Variovorax paradoxus EPS: one gene and its partners. The protein of the gene in region 1 binds, or shares a complex with, the protein of each later gene. Links are inferred from orthologs where the notes say so. Each region holds a gene or a part of one and is shown in the gene's direction. Other genes may lie near its edges.

Region 1 (6,105 bases):
AGCCTGCAGCTTCCAAGCTGCCGGCGGATCGAAGCGAGTCCCTTGTTGTGTTGATGCTGCTGATTCAAATATGCCTTCGCTGGCCGACCTGGCTTCTGCCAGCGGCCTCCGGCATTGGATCTTTTGCAGCGCGCGCCCCCCTTGCGCAACCGGCGATCGAAAAGATCGCCACTCAACACCGAATCTGGCTCGCGCCCATCCACGCGCCCCCACCCCGGCTGTCTTCTTGAGCTGACGCTCGAGAGGCCTGCTCGCGCCTGGCGCGGCAGCGACAGCATCCGGGGCCAAGCGGCAATTCCCTGGTTTCGCGGGCGTCGTCCGTGCATCGTTGGCTCGTCAAGAGCCGGTAAACGATACATATAAGGACAACGCATCATGAAGCGGATGCTGATCAATGCCACGCAAGCCGAAGAACGGCGCCTGGCCATCGTCGACGGGCAAAAGCTCCTCGACTACGAAATCGAGATCGAAGGGCGCGAACAGCGCAAGGGCAACATCTACAAGGCGGTCGTGACCCGCGTCGAGCCTTCGCTCGAAGCCTGTTTCGTCGACTACGGCGAAGACCGCCACGGCTTCCTGCCGTTCAAGGAAATCTCCAAGCAGTACTTCGCCGAAGGCGTGTCGGCCAGCCAGGCCCGCATCCAGGATGCGATCCGCGAAGGCCAGGAACTCACCGTCCAGGTCGAAAAAGAAGAACGCGGCAACAAGGGCGCGGCCCTCACCACCTTCATCTCGCTGGCCGGCCGCTATGTCGTGCTGATGCCGAACAACCCCCGCGGCGGTGGCGTTTCGCGCCGCATCGAGGGCGACGACCGCGCCGAGCTCAAGGAGGCGATGGACCAGCTCGAGTACCCCAAGGGCATGAGCATCATCGCGCGCACCGCCGGCATCGGCCGCTCGGCGCCCGAACTCCAGTGGGACCTGAACTACCTGCTCAAGCTCTGGTCCGCCATCGACGGCGCGGGCAAGGGCGGCAAGGGCGCCTTCCTGATCTATCAAGAATCGTCGCTCGTGATCCGCGCGATCCGTGATTACTTCAATCACGACATCGGCGACATCCTGATCGACACCGACGACATCTACGACCAGGCGCAGCAGTTCATGGCGCACGTCATGCCCGAGCATGCCGCCCGCGTGAAGCGCTACCGCGACGACGCGGCCCTGTTCAGCCGCTTCCAGATCGAGCACCAGATCGAATCGGCCTACGCCCGTACCGTGCAACTGCCCTCGGGCGGCGCCATCGTGATCGACCACACCGAGGCGCTGGTCTCGGTCGACGTGAACTCGGCCCGCGCCATCAAGGGCGGCGACATCGAAGAGACCGCCACCCGCACCAACCTCGAAGCCGCCGACGAAGTGGCCCGCCAGATGCGCCTGCGCGACCTGGGCGGCCTGATCGTCATCGACTTCATCGACATGGACGAGTCGAAGAACCGCCGCGAAGTCGAAAGCCGCCTGCGCGACGCGCTGCGCCAAGACCGCGCCCGCGTGCAGTTCGGCTCGATCAGCAAGTTCGGCCTGATGGAAATGAGCCGCCAGCGCCTGAAGCCGGCGCTCAGCGAAGGCTCGTCGATCCCCTGCCCCCGTTGCGGCGGCTCGGGCCACATCCGCGACACCGAATCGAGCGCGCTGCAGATCCTGCGCATCATTCAAGAGGAGTGCCTCAAGGACAACACGGCCGCCGTGCACGTCCAGGTGCCGGTCGAAGTGGCTTCGTTCCTCTTGAACGAAAAGCGCCCCGAAATCGCCAAGATCGAGCTCAAGCAGCGCGTCACCGTGCTGATGGTGCCCAACAAGACGCTCGAAACGCCGAACTACAAGCTCGAGCGCCTCAAGCACGACGATCCACGCCTCGATCACATCGAAGCCAGCTACAAGATGGCCGACGAGATCGAAGATCCGACGGCAGTCACCCGCCGCTCGCAGGAGCCGACCAACAAGCAGACGCCGGTCATCAAGGGCGTGCTGCCCGACGCACCCGCGCCGGTCGTTCCGCCCAAGCCCGAAGCGGTGCGTGCGCCTGTCGCGGCACCCGCACCGGTCGCACCGCCTGTGGTGAGCGCGCCGGTTCCGGCGCAGGGCGGCTTCTTCGGCTGGATCAAGAGCCTGTTCGGCGGCGCGCCCGCTGAAGCGAAGGCGCCCGCACCGGCTGCGATTCCGGTCGAGGCACCGAAGCCCCGCCGCGATGGCCGTCCGGGCCGCGATGGCGAAGCCCGCGGCGGTGCGCGTGACGGCGAACAGCGCCGTGGCGGCCGTGGTGGCGAAGGCCGCGGCGAAGCGCGCGGTGAAGGCGGCGAACGCCGTGGTGGCCGTGACGGCGAACGCCGCGGCGGCCGCGGTGGCGAGCGCCGCGAAGGTGGCCGTGGCGAAGGACGCAGCGAAAACCGCGAAGGCCGCAGCAGCGAACTGCGCAACGACGCAGCCGCAGGCCAGCCGCGTGAACAACGCGAGCCGCGCGAACAGCGCGAACCCCGCGAACCGCGTGAGGCACGCGCCCCGCGCGACGGCGAACAACGCCGTGGCGGCCGTGGCGAGCGCCGCGAAGGCGAAGGCCGCAACGCACCGGCCGAGGCACTGGTCGATGGCAACGTCAACCTCGAAGCCCAGCAGACAGCGCCCGGCGCCGACGAAGGCAACGCAGCGGAACGCGCACCGCGCGCCCGCGGCGAGCGTCGTGAACGCGGCGAGCGCGGTGGTGACCGTGGCGAACGCGGCGAGCGCAGCAACGACCGCGGCGGCGAACGCAACGGCGACGCACAACCGCGCGGCGAAGCCGTCGCCGGTGACGACGCCTCGCAAGGCGAACGCCAGCCCCGCAACGGCCGCGACGAGCAACGCGCCCCGCGCGGTGACCGTGGCGAACGCGGCGAGCGCAACGACGGCCGCCGCGAGCGCCGCAACGATGCACCGCCCGCCGCCAACGAAGGCGAAGCGCGTGTGGCCGAAGTGGCGTCCGCCGATGGCGAACAAGGCATCGACAACGCAGGCAACGACCAGGCACCGCGCCGCGAAGGCGAAGAACAGCGCCGCGGTCGTTCGCGTGACCGTTACGGCCGCGACCGCCGCGAACGCGGTCCGCGCGACGAGAACGAAGCCAACAACGCAGCCGAGACACCGGCAGCCGAAGGCGCCGTCGCAGCGGCCATGGAAGCCACCGGCGAGTCGTACGAAGCGCCGGTCGCGCGCCAGCAGCAGCAACTGCCGCTGGCTTCGGAACCCGTCGCCGAACGCCAGGTGAGCGAAGTCGCCGCACCCCCTGAAGTGCGCGAACCCGCACCGCAGCAGCAGCCGCAGCGCTTCGAGCGCCCTGCAGCCGCGCCGGTCGCAGCGCCCATCGTGGTCGAAACCGCCAAGGCAGCACCCGCCGGCAACGGCCGCGCCCTGCCCAAGGTGCAAGCCTTCGAACTGCCGTTGAACGAACTCGCGCAGATCGCCGAGAGCTCGGGCCTGCAGTGGGTCAACTCGGATGCCGATCGCATCGCGCAAGCGCGCGCCGCGATCGCCGCCGAGCCGAAGCCGGTGCATGTGCCGCGCGAACGCCCACCGGTGATCGTGCTCGACGAAGGTCCGCTGGTGCTGGTCGAAACCCGCCGCGACCTGGGCTCGATGTCGCTGCCGTTCGAAAAGACGGCCGCTGACGCGCAGCAGCAAAACACGCACTGACCGAAGCAAGCTCGGCCAACAAGAAACGGCGCCTCTGGCGCCGTTTTTTTATGCCCGCGCGCCGACCGCCAGGTCGGGCATCTCCAGGATCATCTGACCGAAGCGGCAGGCACACGGCGTCTTGCCGCTCTCGCTCCAGATCAGCGCGAACTCGACGCTCGGCAACGGCGGCAGGCCGTAGCGGCCGTCGACGAACTTCATGCCCGGCTCGACCTCTTCGCGCGTGAGCACCGTCACCGCAAGCCCCGCGAGCACGGCCGCGCGAATGCCTTGCGGGCTGGCCGAGGTGAAGACCACGTGCCAGTCGATGGCCGTGAGGTCGAGCGCCGATCCGGCCACCTGCCGGTTGACGCAAGGCTTGGGAAAGAAGGCCAGCGGCAGCGATGCGCCCTTGGGCGCCTCGAAGGTCTCTGCCGCGGCCCAGACCAGCTGCGTGCGCCGCAGGCACGTGCCCTCCGCCACGTTGGGCGGCGACATCACTACCGCAAGATCGAGCTCGCCGGACCGGATCGCCGCGCGCAGGTCGGTGTGCATGCTCACGCAGACCTCCATCCGCACCGCCGGAAACGCCCGTGCGAATTGCGACAGCAACGGCGGCAGGCGGTCGCCCATGAAGTTGTCCGGCACGCCGAAACGCACCACGCCCGTGATCGGCGAGGGCTGGAAGCGCCGCGTCATCGCGTCGAGCGTGTCGAGGATCTGCTGCGCATAGCGCAGGAAATCCTCGCCGTCTTCCGTCACAGTGAGGCGGCGCGTCGTGCGGTGCAGAAGCTGCCGGCCCACCTGCTCCTCGAGCTTGCGGATCTGGTGGCTGACGGCGGACTGCGTCAGGTGCAGCCGCTCGGCCGCGCGCGTGAAGCCGCCGGTTTCCTTGACGGCCACGAAGGCGCGCAAAAGCGTGGGGTCGAAATCCATGGGTCGGCAATAAATGATGGTTTGAAATGAATCTCAGGAAATTAAATCATTTCCATCATGAAGATGCTTTCCACAGAATCGCCCGGACCTGATTCCGGAAAGCCTTTCGATGCCCCTCTCCCATATCGGCAAGAACCGCATTGCCCTCGCCGCGGTCTGCCTCGTCGCCCTCATGTTCGGCCTGGAGATCTCCAGCGTGCCGGTGATCCTTCCCACACTGGAGAAAGTCCTGCACGGCGACTTCAAGGACATGCAATGGATCATGAACGCCTACACCATCGCCTGCACCACGGTGTTGATGGCCGCCGGCACACTGGCCGACCGCTACGGCCGCAAGCGCATCCTCGCCGTCGGCATCGTCCTGTTCGGCATCACCTCGCTGGTCTGCGGCATCGCGCAGGACGCACCGGTGCTGATCGCGAGCCGCTTCCTGCAGGGCCTGAGCGGCGGCGTGATGCTGATCTGCCAGCTCGCGGTGCTGTCGCACCAGTTCCAGGAGGGGCGCGAGCGCAGCAAGGCCTTCGCGATCTGGGGCGTGGTCTTCGGCATGGGGCTGGGTTTCGGGCCGATCATCGGCGGCGCCATCGCGGCGCTGGCGAGCTGGGAATGGGTGTTCCTGGTGCACGTGCCGCTGAGCGTGCTGGCGCTGGCACTCGTGCTGGGCAGCATCGAGGAGTCGCGCGATCCGCAAGCGAAGCGGCTCGACCTGCCGGGCATCGTCACGTTGTCGCTGGCGGTGTTCGGGCTCACATGGTTCATCACGCAGGGGCCGGACATCGGCTTCACGAGCCCGCTGGCGCTCGGCATCCTCGCCGCTTCGGCCGCCAGCTTCGCGGTGTTCCTGTGGGTCGAGAAGATCAACCCGCATCCGATGTTCGATTTCTCGGTCTTCCGCATCCGCAATTTCTCGGGCGCGATCCTCGGCTCCATCGGCATGAACTTCAGCTTCTGGCCGTTCATGATCTACCTGCCGATCTACTTCCAGAGCGGCCTGGGCTACGGCGCCGTCACCGCAGGCTCAGCCCTGCTGGCCTACACGCTGCCCACGCTGCTGATGCCGCCGCTGGCCGAGCGCCTCTCGCTGCGCTGGCGGCCGGGCGTGGTCATTCCGCTGGGCATGTTCGTGATCGGCGTGGGCTTCTTCGCGATGCGCTACGGCAGCAGCGCAGCGCAGGCGAGCTGGATGACCATGCTGCCCGGCTGCCTGCTGGCCGGCATCGGCCTCGGCCTGACCAACACGCCCGTGACGAACACCACGACCGGCTCGGTGCCCAGCAACCGCGCGGGCATGGCGTCGGGCATCGACATGAGCGCGCGGCTGATCACGCTGGCGGTCAACATCGCGCTGATGGGGTTCATCCTGCTCGGGGGCATCTTCTCGTCGCTGAAGAATGCCCTGCCCGCTTCGTTCGACGCGCAGCAACTACGCCTGCTCGCGGAGAAGATCGCGGCCGGCAACTTCGCATCGCTCGCACAGGGCTTTCCGGACCTCGCGCAGTTCGATCCGTCCGGTGCGATCGTCCATGC
Region 2 (5,234 bases), 2.7 Mb from region 1 along the record:
ATGTTCATCCTGCTCAACAAACGCCTGCGGGTGCCGGTGCGGCCGTTGGCGCTGTCGGCGCTGATGACGGCCTTCGGGCTCCTGCTGTCGCTGGTGCCGGCGCTGTTCGAACGGGCCTGGGAGCGTCCGCTGCCGAACGACGCGCTGGTTGGCGTCGCCTACTACGCGCTGGTGCCGACGGTGCTGGGCTTCGTCCTCTGGTTCGCCGGATCGGCCAGGCTGAAAGGGGCGGAGGCAGCGCTCTTCACGGCGCTGCTGCCGGTTTCTGCACTGATACTGGCGGCGCTCTGGCTGGGTGAAAGTATCAGTCTCGCGCAGATCGGCGGAGCGGCTTGCGTGCTGGGTGCCGTGGGGCTGGCTTCGCTCGATGGACGGGGTGGGAAACGCCCCGAAAGCCCCCTCCGGCCCGCCGAGCTATAATCCCGAGGCTTTGCATGCCGCAAGGCGCACGGTGAGGGCAGTTCCAGCGCTCACCGCAAGTCAAACATCCCGGAACAAGGAAATTCAACATGATCGCAGCCTCCATCAAGGCCGAAGTCGTCAAAGACAACGCCCGCGCCGCCAACGACACCGGCAGCCCAGAAGTGCAAGTCGCACTGCTGACCGCCCGTATCAACGAGCTCACCCCCCACTTCAAGACCCACGCCAAGGACCACCACGGCCGTCGCGGTCTGCTGCGCATGGTGAGCCGCCGCCGCAAGCTCCTGGACTACCTCAAGTCCAAGGACGCCGACCGTTACACCGCGCTGATCGCCAAGCTGGGTCTGCGCAAGTAAATCGAATCGCATGAAAAAACGCCTGGGTTAGTCCGCTAGCTCAGGCGTTTTTTACTTCGCGATCCACTTTCGGAGTGCCAAAACAGAGCGAAGCTGTGTCATTCCAATGAAGTTCTCCCCGAGCTTCGCTGGAATGGCATCGTGTTCTGAGAAGCCTCCGCCCCTTGCGAGCCCTGCGCGGTTCGCTACTAAAACAGGAGCAAAAATGAGCCTCTTCAACAAAGTCACCAAGTCCTTCCAGTGGGGCGACAAGACCGTCGTCATGGAAACGGGCGAAGTCGCCCGCCAGGCCAATGGCGCCGTGCTGGTCGACATCGACGGCACCGTGATCCTGGCGACCGTGGTCGCCTCCAAGTCCGCCAAGCCGGGCCAGGACTTCTTCCCGCTGACCGTCGACTACATCGAGAAGACCTACGCCGCGGGCAAGATCCCCGGCAGCTTCTTCAAGCGCGAAGCCAAGCCCAGCGAACACGAAACGCTGACCAGCCGCCTGATCGACCGTCCGATCCGCCCGCTGTTCCCTGAAGGCTTCCTGAACGAAGTGCACGTGGTCATCCACACCGTGTCGCTCAACCCCGAAGTCGACGCCGACATCGCCGCCATGATCGGCGTGAGCGCCGCTCTGTCGATCTCCGGCATCCCCTTCAGCGGCCCGATCGGCGCCGCCCGCGTGGGCTACATCAACGGCCAGTACGTGCTGAATCCGGGCCAGACGGCCCGCAAGGATTCGCAGATGGACCTCGTCGTCGCCGGTACGCAAGCCGCCGTGCTGATGGTCGAGTCCGAAGCCCAGCAACTGAGCGAAGAAATCATGCTCGGCGGCGTGGTGTTCGGCCATGAACAGGCCGGCATCGCGATCAACGCGATCCATGACCTCGTGCGCGACGCCGGCAAGCCGGTGTGGGACTGGCAAGCGCCGGCCGAAGACGAAGCCTTCGTCGCCAAGGTCAAGGGCCTGGCCGAAGAAAAGCTGCGCGCTGTCTATCAAATTCGCAGCAAGCAAGCCCGCACGCAAGCCCTGCGCGAAGCCAATGCCACCGTGATGGCATCGCTGAAGGAAAGCGGCGAGCCTTTCGACGCCGGCAAGGTCAACGACCTGCTGTTCTCGATCGAATCGAAGATCGTTCGCAGCCAGATCCTATCGGGCGAACCTCGCATCGACGGCCGCGACACGCGCACCGTGCGCCCCATCGAAATCCGCAACTCGGTGCTGCCCCGCACCCACGGTTCGGCTCTGTTCACGCGCGGTGAAACGCAAGCGCTGGTCATCACCACGCTCGGCACCGAACGCGATGCACAGCGCATCGACGCGCTGGCCGGCGAGTACGAAGACCGCTTCCTGTTCCACTACAACATGCCTCCCTTTGCCACTGGCGAAGTGGGCCGCATGGGTTCGACCAAGCGCCGCGAAATCGGCCACGGCCGCCTGGCCAAGCGCGCGCTCGTCGCCGTGTTGCCGACCAAGGAAGAATTCCCGTACACCGTGCGCGTGGTCTCGGAAATCACCGAGTCGAACGGCTCCTCGTCGATGGCTTCGGTCTGCGGCGGCTGCCTCTCGATGATGGACGCCGGCGTGCCGATGAAGGCGCACGTGGCCGGCATCGCCATGGGCCTCATCAAGGAAGACAACCGCTTCGCGGTGCTGACCGACATCCTGGGCGACGAAGATCACCTGGGCGACATGGACTTCAAGGTGGCCGGCACGACCAACGGCATCACTGCGCTGCAGATGGACATCAAGATCCAGGGCATCACCAAGGAAATCATGCAGGTCGCACTGGCGCAAGCCAAGGAAGCGCGCATGCACATCCTGGGCAAGATGCAGGAAGCCATGGGCGAAGCCAAGGCCGAAGTCTCCAGCTTCGCACCGCGCCTGACCACGCTGAAGATCAACCCCGAGAAGATCCGCGACGTGATCGGCAAGGGCGGCTCGGTCATTCGTGGCCTGCAGGAAGAAACCGGCACGACGATCAACATCGACGAAGACGGCACCATCACCATCGCCTCGACCGATCCGGAAAAGGCCGAACTCGCCAAGAAGCGCATCGAACAGATCACCGCCGAAGTCGAAATCGGCAAGGTCTACGAAGGCCCGGTCACCAAGATCCTGGACTTCGGCGCGCTCATCAACCTGCTGCCCGGCAAGGATGGCCTGCTGCACATCAGCCAGATCGCGCACGAACGCGTCGAGAAGGTGACCGACTATCTGAGCGAAGGCCAGATCGTGAAGGTCAAGGTTCTGGAAACGGACGAAAAGGGTCGCGTCAAGCTGTCCATGAAGGCCCTGACCGAGCGTCCGGCCGGCATGGAATACAGCGAGCGTCCGCCGCGTGAAGACCGTGGCGATCGCGGCGACCGTGGCGGTGACCGCCGCGAACGTTCGGACCGTGGCGATCGCGGCGGCGACCGTGGTGGTGATCGTGGCGAGCGCGCCCCGCGCTTCAACGACCAGCAACAGCAACCGCGCAACGACCAGCAGCAGGCTCCGGCCGGCGAGCAACAGTCGCAAGCCCCGCGCGAGCCTCAGGAGTAAGAAGGGCGCAACGGCAGGTTTTCCTGCCGTTGCTATCTTTTGAACAACCAGCTGCGCCCCATTTGCGGGCGTTGGAGGCCGAAAGACCATGAAAGCCATTGAAATCACTTCGTACGGCGCCCCTGAGGTGTTGCGCGTGGCCGATCGTCCCGATCCTGTGGCGGGTGCGGGCGAACTGCTGATTCGCGTCGCGGCCAGTGGCGTCAACCGGCCCGACGTGCTGCAGCGGATGGGTCACTATCCGGTGCCGCCAGGCGCGTCCGACCTGCCGGGCCTTGAAGTGGCCGGCGAGATCGTGTCGGGCGACGCCGCGGCGTTGGCCGAAGCGGGCTTCAAGGTCGGTGACCGCGTTTGCGCGCTGATTGCCGGTGGTGGTTATGCCGAGCTGTGTGTGGCGCCCGTGGCGCAATGCCTGCCGGTGCCCAAGGGCTGGAGCGATGTCGACGCAGCTTCGCTGCCCGAGACCTTCTTCACCGTCTGGAGCAATGTGTTCGAGCGCGGCCGCCTGCAAAAGGGCGAGACGCTGCTGATCCAGGGCGGCTCGAGCGGCATCGGCGTCACGGCGATCCAGATCGCCAAGGCGCTGGGCGCGACGGTGATCGTTACTGCTGGCAGCGACGACAAGTGCGAAGCCTGCAAGAAGCTGGGCGCCGACCATGCCATCAACTACCGCACGAGCGACTTCGTCGAAAAGGCGAAGGAACTCACGGGCGGCAAGGGTGTGGACGTGATCCTCGACATGGTCGCTGGCGACTACGTGGCGCGCGAGATCGAGTGCCTGGCCGAAGACGGCCGGCTCGTGATCATCGCGGTGCAGGGCGGCGTGAAGGCGCAGATCAATGCGGGCCTCGTGCTGCGCAGGCGTCTGACGATCACCGGCTCGACGCTCCGGCCCCGGCCGGTGGCGTTCAAGGGCGCTATTGCCAAGGCATTGCGCGAGAAGGTGTGGCCGCTGCTCGAAAGCGGCGCGATCAAGCCCGTGATCCACAGCACTTTTGCGGCGGCGGGTGAACCCAGTGGCGCAGCCCAGGCTCACACGCTGATGGAATCGAACCAGCACATCGGCAAGATCGTGCTGACATGGTGACAACGACGAACAACGCGATGACAACCAAGAAGAAACTGATCGCCGGCAACTGGAAGATGAATGGCGGCCTGGCTGTAAACGAGGCGCTGGTGAAGGCTCTGCAGCAAGGGCTGGCCGCAAGCCCGGCTGCTTGCGATGTCGCGCTGTGCGCGCCGGCGCCGTATTTCGCCCAGCTGCAATCGCTGTTGGCGGGCACGCCGTCGCTGGCGCTCGGTGCGCAGGACGTTTCGGCGCATCCGCAAGGCGCGTTTACTGGCGAGCAATCGGCGGCAATGCTGAAGGATTTCGGGGTGCGCTATGCCATCGTCGGCCATTCCGAACGTCGGCAGTACCACGGCGAAACCGACGAGACGGTGGCTGCGAAGGCGGCTGCCGCATTGGCCAATGGCATCACGCCGATCGTTTGCGTCGGCGAGACGCTGGCCGAGCGCGAAGCAGGGCAGACCGAAGAAGTCGTCAAGCGCCAGCTGGCAGCGGTGATCCATGTGAATGGCCACTGCATCAGCGAAATCGTTGTGGCTTACGAGCCGGTCTGGGCCATCGGCACCGGCAAGACGGCTTCGCCAGAGCAAGCGCAGGCAGTGCATGCCGTGCTGCGTGCGCAGTTGCATCACGCAGCGAGCGAGCACGCTGCCGGCATCAGCATTCTTTACGGCGGCAGCATGAACGCGGCCAATGCCGCCGAACTGCTGGCGCAGGCCGACATCGATGGCGGCCTCATCGGTGGTGCATCGCTCAAGGCCCCCGACTTTCTGCAGATCATTTCTGCCACTGCGCGCTGAACGCGCAACGGCTGTTATCAATTAGGAGTAAGAACGAATGAACGTGGTCCTCAACC
Region 3 (5,104 bases), 670 kb from region 1 along the record:
CGCCTCTCTCGCTGCGATCCTCGAATCGCGCGGCCTCCAAGTCACCCTCATCAAGCTTGATCCGTACATCAATGTCGACCCCGGCACGATGTCGCCCTTCCAGCATGGCGAGGTGTTCGTCACCGATGACGGCGCCGAGACCGACCTCGACCTCGGCCACTACGAGCGCTTCATCAACACGCGGATGCGCAAGGCCAACAACTTCACGACCGGCCAGATCTACAAGACCGTGCTCGAGAAGGAACGCCGCGGCGACTACCTCGGCAAGACGGTGCAGGTGATCCCGCACATCACCAACGAAATCCAGGAATACATCAAGCGCGGCGCCGGCATCGGCACCTCGCACGAGGTCGACGTGGCCATCGTCGAGATCGGCGGCACGGTCGGCGACATCGAGTCGCTGCCCTTCCTGGAAGCCGTGCGCCAGATGAGCCTGCGCAACGGCCCGAACAACTCCGCCTTCGTGCACCTGTCGTACGTGCCCTGGATCGCCGCCGCCGGCGAACTCAAGACCAAGCCCACCCAGCACACGGCCAAGGAACTGCGCGCCATCGGCATCCAGGCCGATGTGCTGCTGTGCCGCGCCGACCGCCCGATCCCCGACGATGAGCGCGCCAAGATCTCGCTGTTCTCGAACGTGCCCGAATGGGGCGTGATCTCGATGTGGGACGTGGACACCATCTACAAGGTGCCCCGCATGCTGCACGAGCAGGGCCTGGACGGCCTCATCTGCGACAAGCTGCGCATCAACACCCCGCCCGCCAAGCTGCAGCGCTGGGACGACCTGGTCTACGAGGTAGAGCATCCGCAGCAGGAAGTCTCGATCGCCATGGTCGGCAAGTACGTCGACCTGTCGGACAGCTACAAGTCGCTCAACGAGGCGCTGCGCCACGCCGGCATGAAGAACCATGCGCGCGTGAAGATCGACTACATCGACTCCGAAACCATTTCCGCGCAAGACGTCTCGCGCCTCGCGAAGTACGACGCCATCCTCGTGCCCGGCGGCTTCGGCCAGCGCGGCGTGGAAGGCAAGATTTCCGCGGCCCGCTTCGCCCGCGAAGGCAAGGTGCCGTACCTGGGCATCTGCCTGGGCATGCAGGTGGCCACCATCGAATACGCACGCCACGTGGCGGGCCTGAAGAACGCCAACAGCACCGAGTTCGACCCCGAGACGCCCACCCCCGTGATCGCGCTGATCACCGAATGGAAGGACGCCGACGGCACCGTGAAGACGCGCGACGCGAAGTCCGACCTGGGCGGCACCATGCGCCTTGGCGCCCAGAGCTCCGATGTCTCGCCGGGCACCTTGGCCCACAGCATCTACGGCGACGTGGTCACCGAACGCCATCGCCATCGCTACGAAGCCAACGTCAACTATCTGGACGAGCTGCGCGCCGCCGGCCTCGTGATCTCCGCGCTCACGCAGCGCGAGCACCTGACCGAAATCGTCGAGCTGCCGCAAGACGTGCACCCCTGGTTCATGGGCGTGCAGTTCCACCCCGAATTCAAGTCGACGCCATGGGGCGGCCACCCGCTCTTCAACGCGTTCATCAAGGCAGCACTCGATCACAAGGCACAGGGCGCGGGCGGCTCGAAGAGCCTGAAGGCTGTTGCATGAGCCGTTGGGGCGTTTCGAAGGCGAACACCGCAGTGCGCAGCGTGGAGGCGTCCGAATGAGGCTCTGCGGGTTCGACGTCGGGCTGAACCAGCCCTTCTTCCTGATCGCCGGCCCCTGCGTGATCGAATCCGAGCAGCTGCAGATGGAAACGCACCCCGATCCCGCCAAGGCATTGAGCGACGGCCCCAACGCCGTGCCGCTCAAGCACATGAAGGCCCTGCTCGAGACGCTCGTCGCGCTCGACCGGGTCACCAAGAAAAACGCTTTTCTCGAGGACATCTTTCAGCAATGACCAGCGCCTACATCATCGCCAACGTCGAAGTCACCAACCCGGTGCAGTACGAGGACTACAAGAAGTGGTCCACCGAAGCCATGAAGGCGCACGGTGCCGAGGTGTGCGCGCGCGGCGGCAAGGTCGAAGTGCTCGAAGGCGACTGGGCGCCGCAGCGCATCGTGATCCTCAAGTTCCCGAGCGTCGAAGCCGCAAAGAAATTCAATGAATCGCCCGAATACGGCAAGGCGCGCACAGCGCGTCAGGGCGCCGCGATCATGCGCATGATCGTTGTCGAAGGTGTGTGATCCGTTTTATTTGAGAAAGACAAAAGATGAGTGCAATCGTTGACATCGTCGGCCGCGAAATTCTCGACAGCCGAGGCAACCCCACCGTCGAGTGCGACGTGCTGCTCGAGTCGGGCACCATGGGCCGTGCGGCCGTGCCCTCGGGCGCATCGACCGGCTCGCGCGAAGCCATCGAGCTGCGCGACGGCGACAAGAGCCGCTATCTCGGCAAGGGCGTGCTGAAGGCCGTCGAGAACATCAACACCGAGATCTCCGAAGCCGTGCTCGGCCTCGATGCCAGCGAACAGGCCTTTCTCGATCGCACGATGATCGACCTGGACGGCACCGACAACAAGGCGCGCCTCGGCGCCAACGCCACCCTCGCCGTCTCGATGGCCGTGGCCCGCGCCGCGGCCGAAGAGTCGGGCCTGCCGCTGTACCGTTATTTCGGCGGCATGGGTGGCATGCAGCTGCCAGTGCCGATGATGAACGTCATCAACGGCGGCGCGCACGCCAACAACAGCCTCGACCTGCAAGAGTTCATGATCATCCCCGTGGGCGCCAAGAGCTTCCGCGAGGCCGTGCGCTATGGCGCCGAAGTGTTCCATGCCCTGAAGAAGATCCTGGGCGACCGCGGCATCAGCACGGCGGTCGGCGACGAAGGCGGCTTCGCCCCCAGCGTCGAGAGCCATGAAGCGGCCATCCAGCTCATCCTGGAAGCCATCGACAAGGCCGGCTACACCGCGGGCGAGCAGATCGCCCTGGGCCTCGATTGCGCGGCCAGCGAGTTCTACAAGGACGGCAAGTACGTGCTGTCGGGCGAGAACCTGTCGCTGTCGGCCGAAAGCTGGACCGACATGCTCGCCAACTGGGTCGACAAGTACCCGATCATCAGCATCGAAGACGGCATGCATGAAGGCGACTGGGACGGCTGGAAGCACCTGACCGAGCGTCTGGGCAAGCGCGTGCAGCTGGTGGGCGACGACCTGTTCGTCACCAACACCAAGATCCTGCAAGAGGGCATCGACAAGGGCATTGCCAACTCGATCCTGATCAAGATCAACCAGATCGGCACGCTCACCGAGACCTTCGCCGCCATCGAGATGGCCAAGCGCGCGGGCTACACGGCCGTCATTTCGCACCGCTCGGGCGAAACCGAGGACAGCACCATCGCCGACATCGCCGTTGGCACCAACGCCGGCCAGATCAAGACCGGCTCGCTCTCGCGTTCGGACCGCATCGCCAAGTACAACCAGCTGCTGCGCATCGAAGAAGACCTCGGCGACATCGCCAGCTACCCGGGCCGCGGCGCGTTCTACAACCTCAAGTGATGCCAGCCACCCGGCTCGCCAGGCCACGCACTTCGCCGCTCCATCCGGAACGGCAGCGCGGCGGCCCCGGTGTGCGGGTGGCGTAGACAGACACTCATTCATGCGCGCGCGCTTCGTTCCTCCCATCGTCCTGCTGCTCCTGCTGGTCGTTCTCCAGTGGCAGCTGTGGAACGGGCGCGGCAGCGTGCGCGACGTCGTGCAACTGCAGACCAAGCTGACCGATCAGAAGGAAGCGAACGCCAAGGCCACGATCACCAACGAGCGGCTGGCCTCGGAGGTCAACGACCTGAAGGACGGGCTCGAGATGGTCGAAGAACGTGCGCGAGCGGAACTCGGCATGGTCAAGCCGAACGAAGTATTCGTGCAGATCGCGCACTGACCCTTCAACACTCCGCCTGCTGATGCCCGAGTTCCTCTCGGCCCCCGCCTTCGCGCTCTGGGGCTCCCCCGTCAGCTGGCTCGAACTCGTGGCCGCCGTCCTCGCGCTCGCGATGGTCGGCTGCAACATGCGCGAGATCCACTGGGGCTGGCCGCTGGCCATCGCCAGTTCGCTGCTCTACGTCGCGGTCTTCGCCAAGGCGCGCATCTATGGCGATGCGTCGCTGCAGGTGTTCTTCGCCTTCGTCGCGCTCTGGGGCTGGTTCCAATGGCTGAGCGGCCATCGCAGTGACGGCAGCGCGCTGCATGTCAGCCGGCTGTCGTCGCGCGGCATCACGCTGACCCTGGTCGCCTGCGCCATCGCATGGCCCGCGGTCGCCCTCTTCCTTGGCCGTTTCACCGACACCGACGTGCCGTGGTGGGACGGTTTCGCCACCGGCCTCAGCCTCATCGGCCAGTTCCTGCTCGGGCGCAAGTTCATCGAGAACTGGCTCATCTGGCTGGCGGTGAACGTCGTGAGCGTGGGCCTGTTCATCCACAAGGGCCTGTGGCTCACCGTCGGCCTGTACGCCGTGTTCGCGGTGCTCAGCGTGGCCGGCTACCTGGCATGGCGGCAGCGCCTGCCGGCGCTGGAGCGCGCATGACGCCGATGCTGCCGACCGGTTGCGTCATCGCGGTGCTGGGCGCCGAGAGCACCGGCAAGACCGAACTGGCGCGCGCCATCGCACAGCGCCTGCAGGAGCGCGGCATTCCGGCCACGCTGGTGGGCGAGTACCTGCGCGAATGGTGCGATCGCGAAGGCCGCACGCCGCGCCCCGACGAGCAGCAGGCCATTGCCGACGAACAGACGCGCCGCATCGACGCCGCAGCAGCAACCGGCGTCGTGATCGCCGACACCACCGCGCTCATGACCGCGGTCTACAGCGAGCAGCTCTTCGACGACCGCTCGCTCTACGCCGGCGCCCTCGCAGCCCAGCGGCGCTACGCCATCACGCTGCTCACCGCGCTCGACATTCCCTGGGTCGCCGACCACCTGCGCGACGGCCCCCATGCCCGCCAGCCGACCGACACGCTCGTGCGCGCAGCGCTGACGGGCGCGAAGCTCTCGTTCACCGTCGTGCACGGCACCGGCGGCGAACGCCTGGCCAACGCGTGGAACGCCATCAACTCGATCGCCAGTGGCGAAGACCGCGAAACCCGTGCGCGTGCGAGTGGCAAG

What was found.
Region 2: the proteins of VARPA_RS07600 (region 1) and pnp are in contact, whole or in part, in a cryo-EM structure (PDB 9QH0), measured with the Escherichia coli proteins. The link is inferred for Variovorax paradoxus EPS from one-to-one orthologs.
Region 3: the proteins of VARPA_RS07600 (region 1) and eno are in contact, whole or in part, in a solved structure (PDB 2FYM), measured with the Escherichia coli proteins. The link is inferred for Variovorax paradoxus EPS from one-to-one orthologs.

What each region holds. Positions count from the first base shown.
Region 1 is NC_014931.1:1,686,775-1,692,879, reverse strand. What follows is about bases 1-3,863. They hold VARPA_RS07600 (Rne/Rng family ribonuclease), read left to right. Parts: upstream 1-375; coding sequence 376-3,663; downstream 3,664-3,863. Other genes in these bases: VARPA_RS07595 (LysR family transcriptional regulator), read right to left, coding at 3,712-3,863. Also shown: more of VARPA_RS07595, read right to left, coding at 3,864-4,578; VARPA_RS07590 (MFS transporter), read left to right, coding at 4,688-6,105. UniProt on the Escherichia coli protein: Endoribonuclease that plays a central role in RNA processing and decay. Required for the maturation of 5S and 16S rRNAs and the majority of tRNAs. Also involved in the degradation of most mRNAs.
Region 2 is NC_014931.1:4,343,519-4,348,752, reverse strand. What follows is about bases 654-3,645. They hold pnp (polyribonucleotide nucleotidyltransferase), read left to right. Parts: upstream 654-981; coding sequence 982-3,309; downstream 3,310-3,645. Other genes in these bases: VARPA_RS20100 (NAD(P)H-quinone oxidoreductase), read left to right, coding at 3,398-3,645; rpsO (30S ribosomal protein S15), read left to right, coding at 654-776. Also shown: VARPA_RS20115 (DMT family transporter), read left to right, coding at 1-420; more of rpsO, read left to right, coding at 510-653; more of VARPA_RS20100, read left to right, coding at 3,646-4,396; tpiA (triose-phosphate isomerase), read left to right, coding at 4,414-5,178; preprotein translocase subunit SecG, read left to right, coding at 5,216-5,234. UniProt on the Escherichia coli protein: Involved in mRNA degradation. Catalyzes the phosphorolysis of single-stranded polyribonucleotides processively in the 3'- to 5'-direction. Also involved, along with RNase II, in tRNA processing.
Region 3 is NC_014931.1:2,355,538-2,360,641, reverse strand. What follows is about bases 1,504-4,365. They hold eno (phosphopyruvate hydratase), read left to right. Parts: upstream 1,504-2,223; coding sequence 2,224-3,507; downstream 3,508-4,365. Other genes in these bases: pnuC (nicotinamide riboside transporter PnuC), read left to right, coding at 3,909-4,365; ftsB (cell division protein FtsB), read left to right, coding at 3,608-3,886; VARPA_RS10885 (DUF1330 domain-containing protein), read left to right, coding at 1,907-2,197; VARPA_RS10895 (CTP synthase), read left to right, coding at 1,504-1,618. Outside these bases: more of VARPA_RS10895, read left to right, coding at 1-1,503; more of pnuC, read left to right, coding at 4,366-4,529; VARPA_RS10865 (AAA family ATPase), read left to right, coding at 4,526-5,104. UniProt on the Escherichia coli protein: Catalyzes the reversible conversion of 2-phosphoglycerate (2-PG) into phosphoenolpyruvate (PEP). It is essential for the degradation of carbohydrates via glycolysis.